Regions from separate parts of the Seleniivibrio woodruffii genome, predicted to be linked through region 2. Evidence: riboswitches for the same ligand, from Rfam matches in the RefSeq annotation. Region 2 holds a riboswitch; the other holds the start of a gene.

Region 1 (7,318 bases), 310 kb from region 2:
GCTTACCTGCGGGCAATAGCCATAAACAAATGCGTCGGGGCTGTGGTGGACGAGTTTTTCGAAAACTACGGCGCAATAATGGACGGAAGCCTCGGAAAATATAACCTTCCTGAAAATTCAGTGTTTGCAGAACCTATTAAACGCATAAAAGACCTTAGCAGTGAGGTGATATACCAGAACAGCAGAAAGCTGATGCTTGAGGTTGGCGCATACAACGTTATGAGCATACTGCTGGAGACCTTCTGCGAGGCTGTATACGACCATGTTTCAGAGGGTAAATCCAAAGACCGAACAAATCACATTATAAAGATAATGGGCGACAGCGCACCAGCCGAAAGCGAAGGCATGTACGAGGCCCTGCACAAGGTCACTGACTATATTTCGGGAATGACTGATAATTACGCCACTGAAATGGCGAGACAGATTTCGGGGATATAAAATAACACCAAGAACGTCTTCGCGAGGAGTGTAACGACGAAGCGATCTTCTATGATTGCTATACGTGGAAGACTGCCGCGCTACGCTCGCAGTGACAAATACGTTGTCACCGCACCCAAACATCCTTAAAATACTTTTCAAACAGCTCCACAGCCGCCGACCTGTCGAAAATCTCAGGTTTATATGACTTATCAAGCATACGAACGTCCCTGAGCGTCTGCACAAACAGCGGGGCATCGCCGACATGTTCGGCAACCGAAGCAACATCAGCCTCGGAGGGCATTTTCCAGATGGTATGGCGAATCTCGAAAGGCACACCCGATGTTTTCAGAACATCCAAAGTCCTGAAAAACGAATCAAGTTTATGGTTAGTGCGCACGATGGCTTTCAGGTCGACATCGTTGAACGCCTTCAGGTCAACGGCCACATAGTCAACGAGACCTGCCGACAGAACCTTTTTGAGCCTGTTGGGCAGAAAGCCGTTGGTGTCTAATTTGACAGCAAGTCCCATATCAACGATGCCCTTTAGAAAGCCCGCGATATCGTCAGCCAAAAGAGGCTCGCCGCCGGTGAGGGCGACGGCCTCAATGTCTTTGCCTTTCAGATAGTCCAGAAAATCGGGCAGTCTGTTCGACCCTTTTCTGCCCGCAACCAGTGCGGGGTTGTGGCAATATCTGCATCTCAGGTTGCACCCGTGGGTAAAGGCTATGGATGAGATCTTTCCGGGATACTCCATGAGGCTCACATGCTGATAGTCTGCCAGAAAAAAGTCTTCAACTGCCATTACTTAACCTGAAAGGTCTCTCTGTGTTCAAATTCTTCCTTTTTGCCTTCGTTCCATTGTTTAACGGGGCTGTGGTAGCCCACCACACGGCTGTAAACATCACAGGGAGTTCCTTTGACATTTTCCAGTTCCGCTTGCAGTTCCTGAAGTTTTTCTTTTTTATCCATTAGATACCTCCTGTTCTATTTCCGCTTTTATCCGCTCGATCTGGCGGTTTATCTCATGTTTTTTGTCCTCTTCGCAGAGGGGGCATTCCCTGTGTTCGCCTTTGATGTAGCCATGGACAGGGCACACTGAGAATGTCGGGGTTATTGTGATATAGGGCATCGCATAGGTGCTTGTGATGTTCTCCAGCAGTTTAGCCACGGTTTCGGGGTTGTCCACAGCCTCGCCGAGGAAGACATGGAAAACTGTTCCGCCGGTGTATAGCGGCTGCAGTTTATCCTGATGTGACATCGCCTTGAACAGGTCACGGGTCTGTTCCACCGGAATCTGTGTTGAGTTGGTGTAGTAGGGTCTCTCCGCCGAACCGGAAGTCACGATACCGTCGAAGTCGGAAACATCCTTTTTGGCAAGGCGGTATGATGTTCCTTCGGCGGGCGTTGCCTCAAGGTTATAGAGCATGTCGTCTTCGTTCTGGAAATCTGCCAGTTTGTCCCGCATGAAGTTCAGCACTTTGACTGAGAACTCAAGCCCCTGCTCGTGCATTATGTCCACACCGAGGAAGTTCAGCAGGCACTCGTTCATTCCGATTATGCCTATGGTGTTGAAATGGTTTTTCCAGTACTGACCGTGCTGTGCGTAAATATCGGACAGATAGTGTTTCGAGTAGGGATAAAGCCCGTTGGCGGTGAGCTTTTCCAGTGATTTTCTTTTGATTCGAAGCCCCTCTCTGGCCAACTCCATCAGCTTTGACAGCCTGTCGAAAAATTCCGCCTCATTTCCTGCAGTAAAGCCCAGTCTGGGCAGGTTTATGGTAACAACGCCTATAGAACCTGTCAGCGGGTTCGCACCGAACAGACCGCCGCCCCGTTTGCGAAGCTCACGGTTGTCCAGTCTCAGACGACAGCACATACTGCGTGCATCATCGGGGCTCATGTCGCTGTTGACGAAGTTTGCGAAATAGGGAGTGCCGTATTTAGCGGTTATCTTCATCAGGTCGGTGACTATGGGGTGGTTCCAGTCGAAATTCTTGTCAACGTTGTAGGTGGGGATGGGGAAGGTAAACACCCTGCCCTTTGCGTCCCCCTCCTGCATAACCTCGATAAAGGCTTTGTTGAACAGGAACATCTCCTCCTGAAATTCGCCGTAGGTGCGCTCCTGCGGCATGCCCCCGATAACGACTGCTTCGTCACGGAACGCCTTGGGAACGTACAGATCCATGGTCAGGTTGGTGAAGGGCGTCTGAAAGCCCACACGGGTAGGCACGTTCAGGTTGAAAATGAACTCCTGCATGGCCTGTTTCACTTCCGAATAGGAGAGTTTGTCATAGGCTATGAAGGGAGCAAGGAGGGTGTCGAAGTTTGAGAACGCCTGTGCACCCGCCGCCTCGCCTTGCAAAGTGTAAAAAAAGTTTACAATCTGACCAAGAGCAGAGCGGAAATGTTTGGGCGGTCTGCTCTCAACTTTTCCAGTCACGCCGCCGAAACCACGGGTCAGAAGATCTTTCAGATCCCACCCGCAGCAGTAGACAGCCAGAAGACCAAGGTCGTGGATGTGATATTCGCCGTTGACGTGAGCTTCCTGAACGTTCTGGGGATATATTTTGTTCAGCCAGTATTTGGCGGTTATCTTTGATGAGATATAGTTGTTCAGGCCTTGCAGGGCATAGGTTGTGTTGCTGTTTTCGTTCACCCGCCAGTCGCTGCCGCCCAGATACTCCTCCACTATGGATTCCAGACCGCCGAACGCTTCCTTCAGGTCACGCATCTCCGATCTCTGTTTTCTGTAGATGATGTATGCTTTTGCGGTTTTGGCGTGTCCGGACTCGATGAGAACCTTCTCAACCTCGTCCTGAATCTCTTCAACGGACACAGCTCCGTAATGGCCGTATTTGTCGGTTATGCGTCTGCAAACCTTGATGGACAATGCCGACGCTATGTTTCTGTCGGTTCCGCCCACCGCCTTTGCGGCCTTGTAGATTGCGTTGGCTATTCGCTCCGCATCGAACGGAACAAAGCGGCCGTCACGCTTGCTGACCTTCTCTATCATGTTTCCTCCTTTGGGCACAACTGGAGGACATGACAATTAGACTATGAAAAGTATGATTGAAATTAATGGAATGACGCAAGATCATCCATCCCTCCGCTGGTTACTTCGGGGCAGGTATCCTGACTCTCCATCAACCTACTCTCTCCGTCTTCCCGCTTTAAGGCAGTGACTTCATTGGAGATTTCGTCCGGATTACAGTTGCGGGGGCAGTGCCGGAGTTTAACCGGACTTCCCTGATTCCCGATAGGCTATTCTGCATAATGGGGCTGAAAAAGTCAACGGAACTTTTAGATAACTTTAACCGTGTCGGCTATCTCATCGAAAAGCCTTTCGGCTGTTTTTGCGGTTCTGAAAACAATGACAGCGGCGGCGGCTATTAAAAAAATAACACTCATGTCGTCACCTCGTTATTTTCGTTTAATCTATAACACGAGTAACATAAAACTTTCCGTAATTTGTCAGATATCGGTTATATTTTAACTCTGAAAAAACTGTTTGCCAATCGGGCTTTTAGGCTATATTAAAGGATATCTTTTGTGGGGAAGGATATACCATCAGACTGCGTCCGCATTTTGCGGGCTCACGGAGGAATATTATGCCCCTTGTCACACGGGAAATGACCCTTTCCGAGATCATCTCCGCCTATCCGGACACCAGAGCCGTTTTCGCATCCAACGGACTGCCACTTGAGCAGACAAACCACCTGTTTCTGACCGCTCTCACTGTGGAATCATTTATGTCGCTTCGCAATATCAACCCCGAAATATTCCTGAAGCTGTTAAACGATACCGCAGAAGCCTCGTCCGAGGTAAAAATCCTTTATACGGACGAAACGCCCGTTGTCCGCACGGATTTTCTGGGCTACGTCGTCTGTCCGTTCAAACACCTTTACAAAGAAGCGTTCGAAAAGAAACTCCACGGACATTACGACAGAACAGGCGAAAAGCTCGTCAGTTTCGTGCCTATGGGCTGCGGAGGCCCCGACCCATACGAATATATCTGGGACACTGAGAACATTGACGAACTGCCTGACGCCATAGCCTCAATAGGCTTCGGCAACTTCTGGCGGAAAGAGTTCAGGGAGCGGTTTCTGGACAACGGAAAGTTCATTGCCGTTGAGCGTCCGCCTCTGCACGACGTTTTCAAAGAGCTTGAAGACCCGCTGAAACAATACACCATCTATTCGGTGTCAGCCTATGTCATCCTTGTCGACCATAAGAAGCTGGGCGATCTGCCCGTGCCGAAAACGTGGCTGGACATCGCAAACCCCATATACAAAGACAACGTGATAATCAGCGGAAGTGACGACGAGATAAACGAAGTTTTCCTGATGCACATATACAAAGACGGGGGCGAGGAGGCACTGAAAAACCTTGCGCCCAACATAAAGGCCACATGGCACGCATCGCAGATGGCAAAAGCCGCCGGAAGCAGCATGGCAGACGGAGCGGCGATATACGTTCTGGCGTGGTTCTTTGCCGACACATGCCCAAACACAGACCACATATCAATCATCTTTCCGGAGGACGGAGCCATGATCAGCCCCATGTATATGATGGTGAAAGCGGACAAGGCTGAGCGCATGAAACCCGTTACGGATTTTATGACCGGAGCCGAGATGGGAGCCATCTCCGCAGGTTCTAAATTCCCGCCGCTTTGCCCTGAAATACCGAACATCCTGCCGGAAGGCACAGGGCTGAAATGGTTCGGATGGGACTTTGTCCGTGAAAACGACATGAAGGTGCTTGCGGAAGAGCTGAACGCCAGACTGGCGAAATACCGCAGGAAATGCGGATCGGTGAACCTGCTGAAACCCAGCCCATCGAAAAAGGGATTTAAAAGGATGATGGTGAAGGGGTAATTGACACTGCTCAATATGGAAGACTGCCGCGTCAGCCTTAAGGCTTCCTCGCAGAGACGTCTTTGCGAGCAAAGCGAAGCAACCTTCCAAGTCTGCATTGAGATAATTGGCTAATATGAGGAAAACAAATGAAACTGGTAACAGTGGCCGGCCCGCCGTCTGCGGGAAAAACGGCCGTAATAATAAAAACTGCGGTTCATCTTAAAAAAACTTTTGCAAAGATAGGGGTGGTGAAGTTCGACTGCCTCTCAACATCCGACCACCTGCATTATGCAAAGGCGGGTATCTCAGTTGTGACAGGGCTTTCGGGCAACCTCTGCCCCGACCACTATTTCGTCAGCAACATCGATGACTGCCTTCAGTGGGCAAAGAAAAAGGGGTTCGACATGCTCATCAGTGAGAGCGCAGGCCTCTGCAACAGGTGCAGCCCACACATAAAGGAGATACCTGCGGTATGCGTCATAGACTGTCTGGCGGGGGCTGAAACCCCGAAAAAGATAGGCCCCATGCTCCGCTATGCCGACACCGTTGCGGTCACCAAAGGGGACATCGTCTCTCAGGCCGAACGGGAGGTATTTTCGTTCAGGGTACGTCAGGCAAACCCGAAGGCTTCAGTTATATTCGTCAACGGCATCACCGGACAGGGCGCATATGACCTTTCCCATGCCTTCACAAAAGCCAAGGACGTGGAAACCCTTGAGGGTGCGAAACTGCGGTTCTCCGTTCCGGCGGCCATCTGCCCCTATTGCGTTGGCGAAATGACCATCGGAAAGGACCACCAGAAGGGCAACGTTAAAAAGATGATATTCAAAGAGGAAGAGGCCGCAGTATGACAGAGCTTATGAACACACCCTTCGCAGTCATTGCGGAGGAACACCCCTATGCTATGGACTATTTCCGCTCGGTGGGGGTAACGGTGACGGATACAGAGATGACACCCAGAGAGGTTATAGACGCTCTGAACCCCGAAGACCTCGAAGACAAGGGGTTTTCCAGAGAACAGATATCGTCCCATTTCATAGAGTTTCTGAAACAGGCGGCAATGCTGAGAAGCACCGCCGAACGCTCCGTACACTCGGTCACTATTTTGGGCGGCCGTGACAAATCCGGCGAACCGGAAAACTTTGAGCTGACGCTGAAACCCGGCGACATAGTCTGCATAGTAGGCACCACAGGCTCAGGGAAAAGCCGTCTGCTGGCGGATATCGAATGTTTCGCACAGAAGGACACCCCGACGGAACGAACTGTGCTTGTTAACGGAAAGATTCTGGACGGTGAGGACAGGTTCAAGCTGGAGAATAAGCTGGTCGCCCAGCTCTCCCAGAACATGAACTTTGTTGTGGACATGAGCGTGGGCGATTTCATAGCAATGCACGCCGCAAGCAGGATGATACCTGATATCGAATCCACGGTAACGGCTGTCATAGCCTGTGCGAACGAGCTTGCGGGCGAGACCTTCTCTCCCGAAACCGCCCTGACACAACTTTCCGGCGGCCAGTCCCGTGCGCTGATGATAGCCGATACGGCAATGCTCAGCTCATCACCGATTGTTCTGATAGACGAAATAGAAAACGCAGGGGTGGACAGAAAAAAAGCCCTCGAACTGCTGGTCAAAGAAGAAAAAATAGTGCTGATGTCAACCCACGACCCCATTCTGGCTCTGATGGGCAACAGAAGGCTTGCGATACACAATGGCGGTGTAAAACGGATAATAGAAACGGACGAGGAGGAGCTGAAAGGGCTTAAGGTGCTTCAGGAGGTGGACGCAAAACTGATGCGGCTTCGCACAATGCTCAGGGCGGGTGAAAAAATCTCTTTGGACATGAAGAAATTTTTTGAAATATAATAATATTTTCTGATACAATTCATTATAAAGTATTATACCCCCATTGGAGATGCCGCTTGAAAAAACATATAATCTGCCTGATGCTGATATTTATATGTTTCCACCTGACTGCGCAGGCCGCTGAAAAGCAGAAGATAACACTTCAGCTCAAGTGGACCCATGCGTTTCAGTTCGCAGG
Region 2 (7,318 bases):
TGAAGGGGAATCCTGTGGGGGATGCCTTGGGGTCTGTGAATACCTCGGGAATGCGTTCGATGATGGCTTTTTTTATGCTGTCCACAAATCCGGATTCCTTGCAGAATGCGAATATCGTGCCCACCTGAATACCCTGCGCACCTGCGGCTATGGCCGCTTTCAGTTTGCCGGGTTCGCCCCATGAACCGCCCAGCCAGAAAGGAACGCCGAGGGATTTTACCTTGTCCAGTTCAACCTCGTCCTTATCTGTGTATATGGGTTCGCCTTTTGCGTCCAGCTCCATTCCGCCTCTGGGGGGAGCGTTGTGACCGCCTGCGGAGCTATGTTCGATAACCAGTCCGTCAACGGCGGGTTTCGTCTTTTTGACCATTGTTGTGGCCAGAATGTTTGACGAAACGATGGCGTAGAATTTCGGTCTTTTAAGTTCGGTCAGATATTCGCCCATGATCTCTCTGGGGCTGAATGTTATCTTATATTCTTCGTCCTTTTCGGCTCCGGCAACGGAAAGACGCAGTGACGCATCCTCACCTGTCGCATAGCTGTCCAGAACTGCGGGTATTTCTCTGGGGATTCCTGCTCCCATGACGATGTAGTCCACTCCGGCCAGCATCGCTCCGTAGATTGATGCGAGGTTGGGGAGAATGACCTTTTCCATCAGGTTTATGCCGATGGGGTTGCTGTGACCCTCCTTCGCAAGGAAAACCTCGCAGAAGTTAGCCGCAACAGTAAGCTCCTGAAGCTCTTTGGAAGGTGTCATGGTATACATTTCAATCTGTTTGTAGGGAGCGTTTTCCGCTTTTCCGCCTTCGATGAAGTATGTTTTAATGATCCTTTCAGCGATCTCTCTGGCGGGGAAGGCAGCCAGTGCTTTGCGCATCTGTCCGTCCTTGTCGCCGTTCTGAAGTCTGCGTGCCAAAATAACGTCCATAGCGGTTCCGGACACAACTCCGATCTCTCCGCTTTCCCCGACAGCGCGAGCAAGACGCCAATCGGAAACTCCTGCGCCCATACCGCCCTGTAAAATTCTGTACTCTTTCATCCTTGCCTCATATGTTAAGCAGCAGTGATGCGCTGCCGTATTTCCAAGCATTATAAGATTATCGCAACGAAGCCCCACATGCAAGAGTGTATTTAAACTAATTTAAAAATAATTTGTTTTACGTACTATTTAAGGTCTGTATTTTTGCAGGGATTGAGATATAATGCAATATCTGAGACAGAGGTCAATGTTATGCAGGTTAATCTGGAAGAGAGCAACAATATCACCATTGAGCGGGAGGGAACTTCCGACAGTTTTGTTATGTGTATAGATTCAAGGGTGACCGTCAGGCTTTCAAAATCTGAAATGAGACTGATGCACGCTCTCATCGGGGCGCAGCTTCAGGACAACCCCAAGATGGGCAGGGATGCGCTGAAAAAAGTGATGGCCGATACCCTTGTTTCCCACAAGCCGAAGGTGCAGGAGGTTCTGCGCCGGATGAAGAAAGAGGACATCGCATTTGTGATCTGGTATATGGGCGATCTGCGCATGGGGCACGAGATTCTGAACAACATGTCGAAACGTTCCGCAGAAGACGTTCAGGAGACAGTGCGGGAGGCCATCGAAAGACGCATCCGCAAAGAGCGCTCAACAGGCAACACTACCTTTGAGGTGCAGATGACCGAATACGGCAAAGCCGCCGTGACGGCATTTCTGAAGCAGGTGTTCGATACCGACACCATTCCTATTTAAAAAGAATCTGCTGATTTTATGAGATAAATAAGCTCGGCGGCCTCCTGGCCGCTGTAGCCCTCTTTTGCCAGATAGCTGCTGTATGTGTTTATCAGCTCTCTGCATTTCTGTGTTTTTCCCTTTCTGGCGTAATATCTGTAAGCAAGTATCACCATGTCGTTCTCATGCATGTACATGTCCAGACAGCGGGCGAAAAATATCTCCGGATTGAACGCATCGGGCATGAAAGACCCCAGCCCCGTCATTATTCGGAGCATTGAGATGAACGCCACGTCGACCTCACGCCTTTTGTGCTCCACAACGGACACCGAGTTAAGCCCGGGGAAGAATCTGCCTGTAAAGAGAAGCTCCGCTTCGGATATGTATGATGCGCAGAGGACGTATTCTCCCCTGCCGTAGCAGTCGGATGCGGATTTCATTACTGTGCAGAACCGCTCTGCATCGCAGCTTATGTTCGACAGTCTCAGCATTCCGTTCTGGAGGGTTATGTAGTTTTTTGCATCAAGTCCGCCGAAGGTGTCGGATATCATTTTTCTGAATCTGGACAGCAGGTTGTCAAAACTTCTGCGTGCGTTTTCCCTGCTGCTCTCCGGCCACAGATAGGCCTGAATCTGCTCCTGATCTATGGTGAACCCCGGACTTGAAAGGATGACCGCCAGCATTATGCGGAAATGGCCGCTTATGTCGGTGCAGTCCAGAGAGAACGAGCCTACGGAAATGGATATGTTATCCAGCGTTTTGACGTGCATAACGGGTATGGGGCGCAGGTGTTTGTCGAACGCTATGTCCAGTCTGCTGAACGCCGTTTCGGTGACAAACCCTGTCAGAAGAGGTTCGGAGACCGTGTAGGAAAAAACGTTGTGCATCACCTCCGGCAGAACCGAGCTGAGGTGCAGATATCCGGTCTTTTTCATCAGCCGCACGGCGAAAACTGCGTGTTCCCTGGCTTTGACCCTGTCCCCTATGTTGTTGTGGAGATAGGAGAGGTATGCGTGCGCACCTGCGGCGGCGTTGTCGTTTATGGGATGTCGCTCCTGATTTGCGGCCTTTATGAGATGCTGCATGGCCTTTTTATAGTTGCCCAGCAGTGTGTAGGCTCCTCCGGCAGCCAGCTCGGAGAAGGCGGGGAAGAAGCTGTTTATTTCCGAAGTCTGACGTATCTTTATGGACATTTCGGCGGCGGCGGCCGCAGAGTCGTCACATTCGTAGGCCAGAGTGATGGCTTTCATGCTCAGAATAACGGACGAGGCATGCTCGGGAAGGTTATCCAGAATGCTTTCGCTGTATTTTTTCAGAATGCGCTTTGCGTAGTCCATTTTTCCGCACCCCAAAGCATATTCCAGTTCGCATACGTCGGCAAACGCCAGCAGGCGGGGGCTGTTTTCCAGATGGAGGCGGAATTTCTTCCGGATTATGCTCATGATGGTGTGCAGGGCGGCGAACTGGCCTGTCAGAGCGAAGAAATAGAGCATTGCGCTCACCAGCCACAGCTTGAAAAAAGCTCCGTCCCTGTCGCTTCCCAGTTTCAGAATTATCATGTTGCAGTATTTTTCGGCCATTTTCCTGTCGCAAAGGGTCAGGTATGCGGAGACGTACAGGGTGTATATGAAAGTTCTGTAAGGTTCGATGTGATATTTTTCGGCGATGCTCAGTGCACGGTTCAGGTATTCTATTGCGGTGTTACCGTCTGCAAAATATACGCATCCCTGTGCGTATGTTGCGCAGACGGTCATTTTAACGGGTTCGCTCAGCTCGTCGCATGCATCGCTCATCATGGTGCGCACCGAGCCGAAATAACGCTCGGCCTCTTTCAGGTTGCCGTCGATTCCGCAGTAGAAGCTCAGCAGGCCGCATGCGGAGATTATACTGCCGACCCTGCTGCCGTATGCCGTAAAGGTATCCAGCGTCTGAAGAAAAATGTCCCTTGTTTTGTCGGGGCTGACCGACAGCAGGACGTGCCCGAAGGCCAGAGGGAGCCATGCCTTGTTTCTGTATACGTCCGCAGGAACGCCGGCGAGTATGTCAGAAATGCCGGATTTTGATTCGGCCAGTATTACATCCTGAAAATTCTTCTGAATGTAGTCCTCCAGACGGTCATAGTTTTCCGCCTGAATAAGGTATTCCGCAACTGCGGAGAGGTTCTTCTTTTCAGCCTCCAGGTCCGCCGCCGTTTCATAAAACTTTTTCCGTTCGGCTTCGGAAAGTCTTGCCGAGGCCTCGGCTTTCAGCCATTCACGAAAAAGTCCGTGGAACCTGAACTGGTTTTCCCTGCTTTTATAAAGGAAAAGATTCTCCGAAAGCATCTGCTGAATTACCTTGTCCGTTCTCCCTGTGGGGTCGGTTTTAGCCGTCAGCTGAGGGCTGAAGGAGGGTATCAGGGAGAGAGCAAGAACGTTGTGGAAATCTTTGTTTATGTGATGGTTTATGGCTGACGAGAAGAGGGCGTCGCATGCGCCTGCGGCAAATGTGTCAGAGTAGGTGCTCCTGCTGTCCGAAGTTCTCATTGCGTTCAGCACGGCGACAATACAGCCGATGTGTCCTTCTGCGGCGGTGCGGAGTCTCTCAAGACCCATAAAAACATCCCTGTCTTCAAGCATCTGTGCCGAAAGTGCACGGAATTCCTCTCCGGATAGTTTCAGATAGTCCTCATCAATAACGTGGGAGCTTTTCAGGAGTTTTCCTTTAACGGGCTGGAAGCCACTGTTTCTGGTGCTGCACAGCGCAAAGGAGAGCAGGCCGCCTGCGGCGGACAGCATCGATGTTATGCCCAGAGCGGTCACGCCTATTGAGGGCAGAATATGTATATCATCCAGAATTATCAGCTTGCGGTATCTGATGGCCTTTTTATATTCCCTCAGCATGTCGTTCAGCAGGGTTTCCGTTTCCAGAGGATCGATTCCCCCTGAAAGTGCTTTTTCAGCGGATTCGGATGTGAACTTCGGTGAGGAGCGTTTCAGTTCGCCGTAGAAATTGCGGCAGAAGTCCGCAGGATTTTTGTCTGCGGCGGTGATTCGGTATGTTATAACCCTGTCGAAGCAGACACGGCCGAACTCACCTGCAAACCATGTTTTTCCGCATCCGGGCGGGCCTGTCAGTATGAAAATGTTCTTAGACTGAACCCTCGGAACGAGTGCGGAAATTTTGGCTTCTCTGGGGTGGAAATAATGACCGGACTGAATTTGTGATTCCATGAATAATTAATAACAAAAGAAGTTCACCGGCGCAACCGTTCTTTTAAGATAAATTTAAGATGTCTGTGTTAAGGTTACGACAAGATAATAACCGGAGTAATTGCAGGTATTCCGGCATTGACCTATTTGGTCTATTATCCCTGAATTCAACTCCTATCTTGTTTCCATTTTTTTAAAACCCCTCCGTACCACCCCTTCGGAGGGGTTTTTCATTGCCCTAAACTTTCTTGACAGATTCCGATTTATCGTTCAAAATCCCATCAAAGCCTGACAAGGGTGCAGGCGGAATAAGGGAAACCGGTTCAAATCCGGTGCTGTCCCGCAGCTGTAAGCCGGACGAAACCCCGAAAATTGTCACTGATCAGGATGATCGGGAAGGCAGGGGAACTAGGACGAAGGCAAGCCAGAATACCTTATCTGCCCATGAACTTTACGAGGATAGAGGAACCCCGTTCCACGTTCAAGAACACCCTGAAAAGCATAATATTTTTAACGGGAGGCGTGTATGCGTACTTTGTTTACGTCCGTACTTATGCTCCTCTTCGCCGCTACAGGTGTTTTTGCATCGGAGGTGGAGATGGAAAAGGACAAAACGGCAGTGGTCATAGCCGCATTCGGCACCACTTATGAATCCTCACTGGATTCACTGCTTAAGATCGAAAAGGACGTTAAGGCGGCGGTGGGCGAAAATGTGCCCGTCCGCATGGCGTTCACATCGAACATCATCAGAAAGGTATGGCACAAAAGACAGGACGATGCCGGATATAAGGCGTCGCACAAAGGCAAAGTGCCCGACTATCTTTATGATGTCAAAAACGTTCTGGGAACAATGGCCGATCTTCAGAACGAAGGCTACCGCAATATTGTGGTTCAGCCGACATATCTGACCGCCGGAGAGGAATATGCCGATCTGGTGGCCTATGTTGAAGGTCTCGGCGGAATAAAGACCATGAAGGACAGATGGAAACCCTTCAATCACCTTGCGGTGGGCGATCCCATTATGGGCAGCTACGACTACAGGGGGAATCTGGAATCGCTGGCAAAGGCTCTGAAAAAGGATATAGATGCGGCAGCGGCCTCGTCTTCCGCCCTTGTTTACATGGGGCATGGGAACGAACACCTTTCCACAGGGGTCTATTACGAGCTTGAAAGACTGCTCAACCAGACCTACCCCAGCGTAAAAAGCTACATAGGGGTTGTGGAGGGGCATCCGGAGCTTGACGAAGTGGTTGAGAAACTGAAAAGGGATAAAGTTAAAAAAGTTCTGCTTAAGCCGTTGATGATAGTTGCGGGCGACCACGCCAACAACGATATGGCGGGTGATGAGGATGATTCATGGAAAGTTGTTCTCACCAAGGCAGGAATAAAGGTCAATCCGGTTCTGGAAGGGCTTGGCGACAATTCCGAAGTTCGCGGGATAATCGTTGACAACCTGCTGAAAGCGGCCAAAGAAGCGGATATAGAGCTTAAATAACAACTAACTGTGTCGGAGTGACCTCACACTCCGGCACGTTTTTTAAGAGATAAAGATGAAGAGTGAACTGATAATAATCGGAGCCGGGCTGGGCGCAAAATCCATCACACTGGAAGGTGTCGAAGCTCTGAAAAGTGCTGACAGTGTGCTTTACGACAGACTGGTGCATCCGGATGTGATAGATATGATCCCCGATACGGCCGAGGCTGTCAGCGTGGGCAAGAATCCCTATGCGAAAAACTGCATCCGTCAGGAGGAGATAAACTCCGCCATTGAGGAGCATCTTAAAAGGCACAGACGGGTGGTCAGGCTCAAAGGCGGCGACAGCACACTGTTTGCCCGTTCCCTTGAGGAGACTGAAACTGCGGAAAAGTGCGGGGCTTCATCAAAGATAATTCCGGGTGTGACATCGGCATCAACCCTTGCGGCGAAGATGTCTCAGGCGCTCACCGACAGAAGAACCGTTTCCGGCTGTGTGTTCATCACAGGACACTCAAAGAACGGCGACTGTCCGTACAGCTTTAAGGCTCTGGCGGAACTGGGACTGACCATCGTAGTTTACATGGGTGTCAGGAACGGCGGATATATCGCCTCGGAGCTGATTAAGCACGGGATGAGCGGAAACACTCAGGTGCTTATAGGCAGTAAGCTGGAATCACCGGAGGAGAGACTCTGCGTGACCACACTTGCTTCGCTTGGTGACGTTCTGGCCACAGGGGACTATGACCATCCTGCCACCATCATCATTGGTGACGTTACGGGGTAGTCAATTATCCGCAGCAGGCTGCACAGAACTGTTTTTCTATATTTCCGAGATATCTTTCGCACTGTTTGGTTATGTCATAACCGAGCAGAACGCCGAGAATGAAATCCTCTTTTTCGTCAAAACCGTTCAGCGGCTTGTCACCGAAGCTTTTTACA

Evidence for each region. A riboswitch is a leader RNA that binds a small molecule or an ion and turns the genes downstream of it on or off. The one in region 2 is predicted to bind cobalamin.
Region 1: another riboswitch for cobalamin. It lies ahead of C8D98_RS05350 (ribonucleoside triphosphate reductase); the one in region 2 lies ahead of C8D98_RS03935 (sirohydrochlorin cobaltochelatase).

What each region holds. Positions count from the first base shown of each region.
Region 1 covers NZ_SMGG01000003.1:1,129,615-1,136,932, reverse strand. The annotation lists gene C8D98_RS05365 (deoxyguanosinetriphosphate triphosphohydrolase) at 1-438, shown strand, start outside; gene C8D98_RS05360 (anaerobic ribonucleoside-triphosphate reductase activating protein) at 545-1,222, opposite strand; partial or broken gene C8D98_RS05350 (ribonucleoside triphosphate reductase) at 1,222-3,433, opposite strand; cobalamin riboswitch at 3,526-3,718, opposite strand; gene C8D98_RS05345 (ABC transporter substrate-binding protein) at 4,029-5,294, shown strand; gene C8D98_RS05340 (GTP-binding protein) at 5,423-6,127, shown strand; gene C8D98_RS05335 (ATP-binding cassette domain-containing protein) at 6,124-7,140, shown strand; gene C8D98_RS05330 (ABC transporter substrate-binding protein) at 7,197-7,318, shown strand, end outside.
Region 2 covers NZ_SMGG01000003.1:817,719-825,036, forward strand. The annotation lists gene C8D98_RS03920 (nitronate monooxygenase) at 1-1,039, opposite strand, end outside; gene C8D98_RS03925 (hypothetical protein) at 1,232-1,732, shown strand; gene C8D98_RS03930 (AAA family ATPase) at 1,729-4,923, opposite strand; cobalamin riboswitch at 5,176-5,357, shown strand; gene C8D98_RS03935 (sirohydrochlorin cobaltochelatase) at 5,429-6,397, shown strand; gene cobA (uroporphyrinogen-III C-methyltransferase) at 6,453-7,163, shown strand; gene C8D98_RS03945 (DUF2023 family protein) at 7,168-7,318, opposite strand, start outside.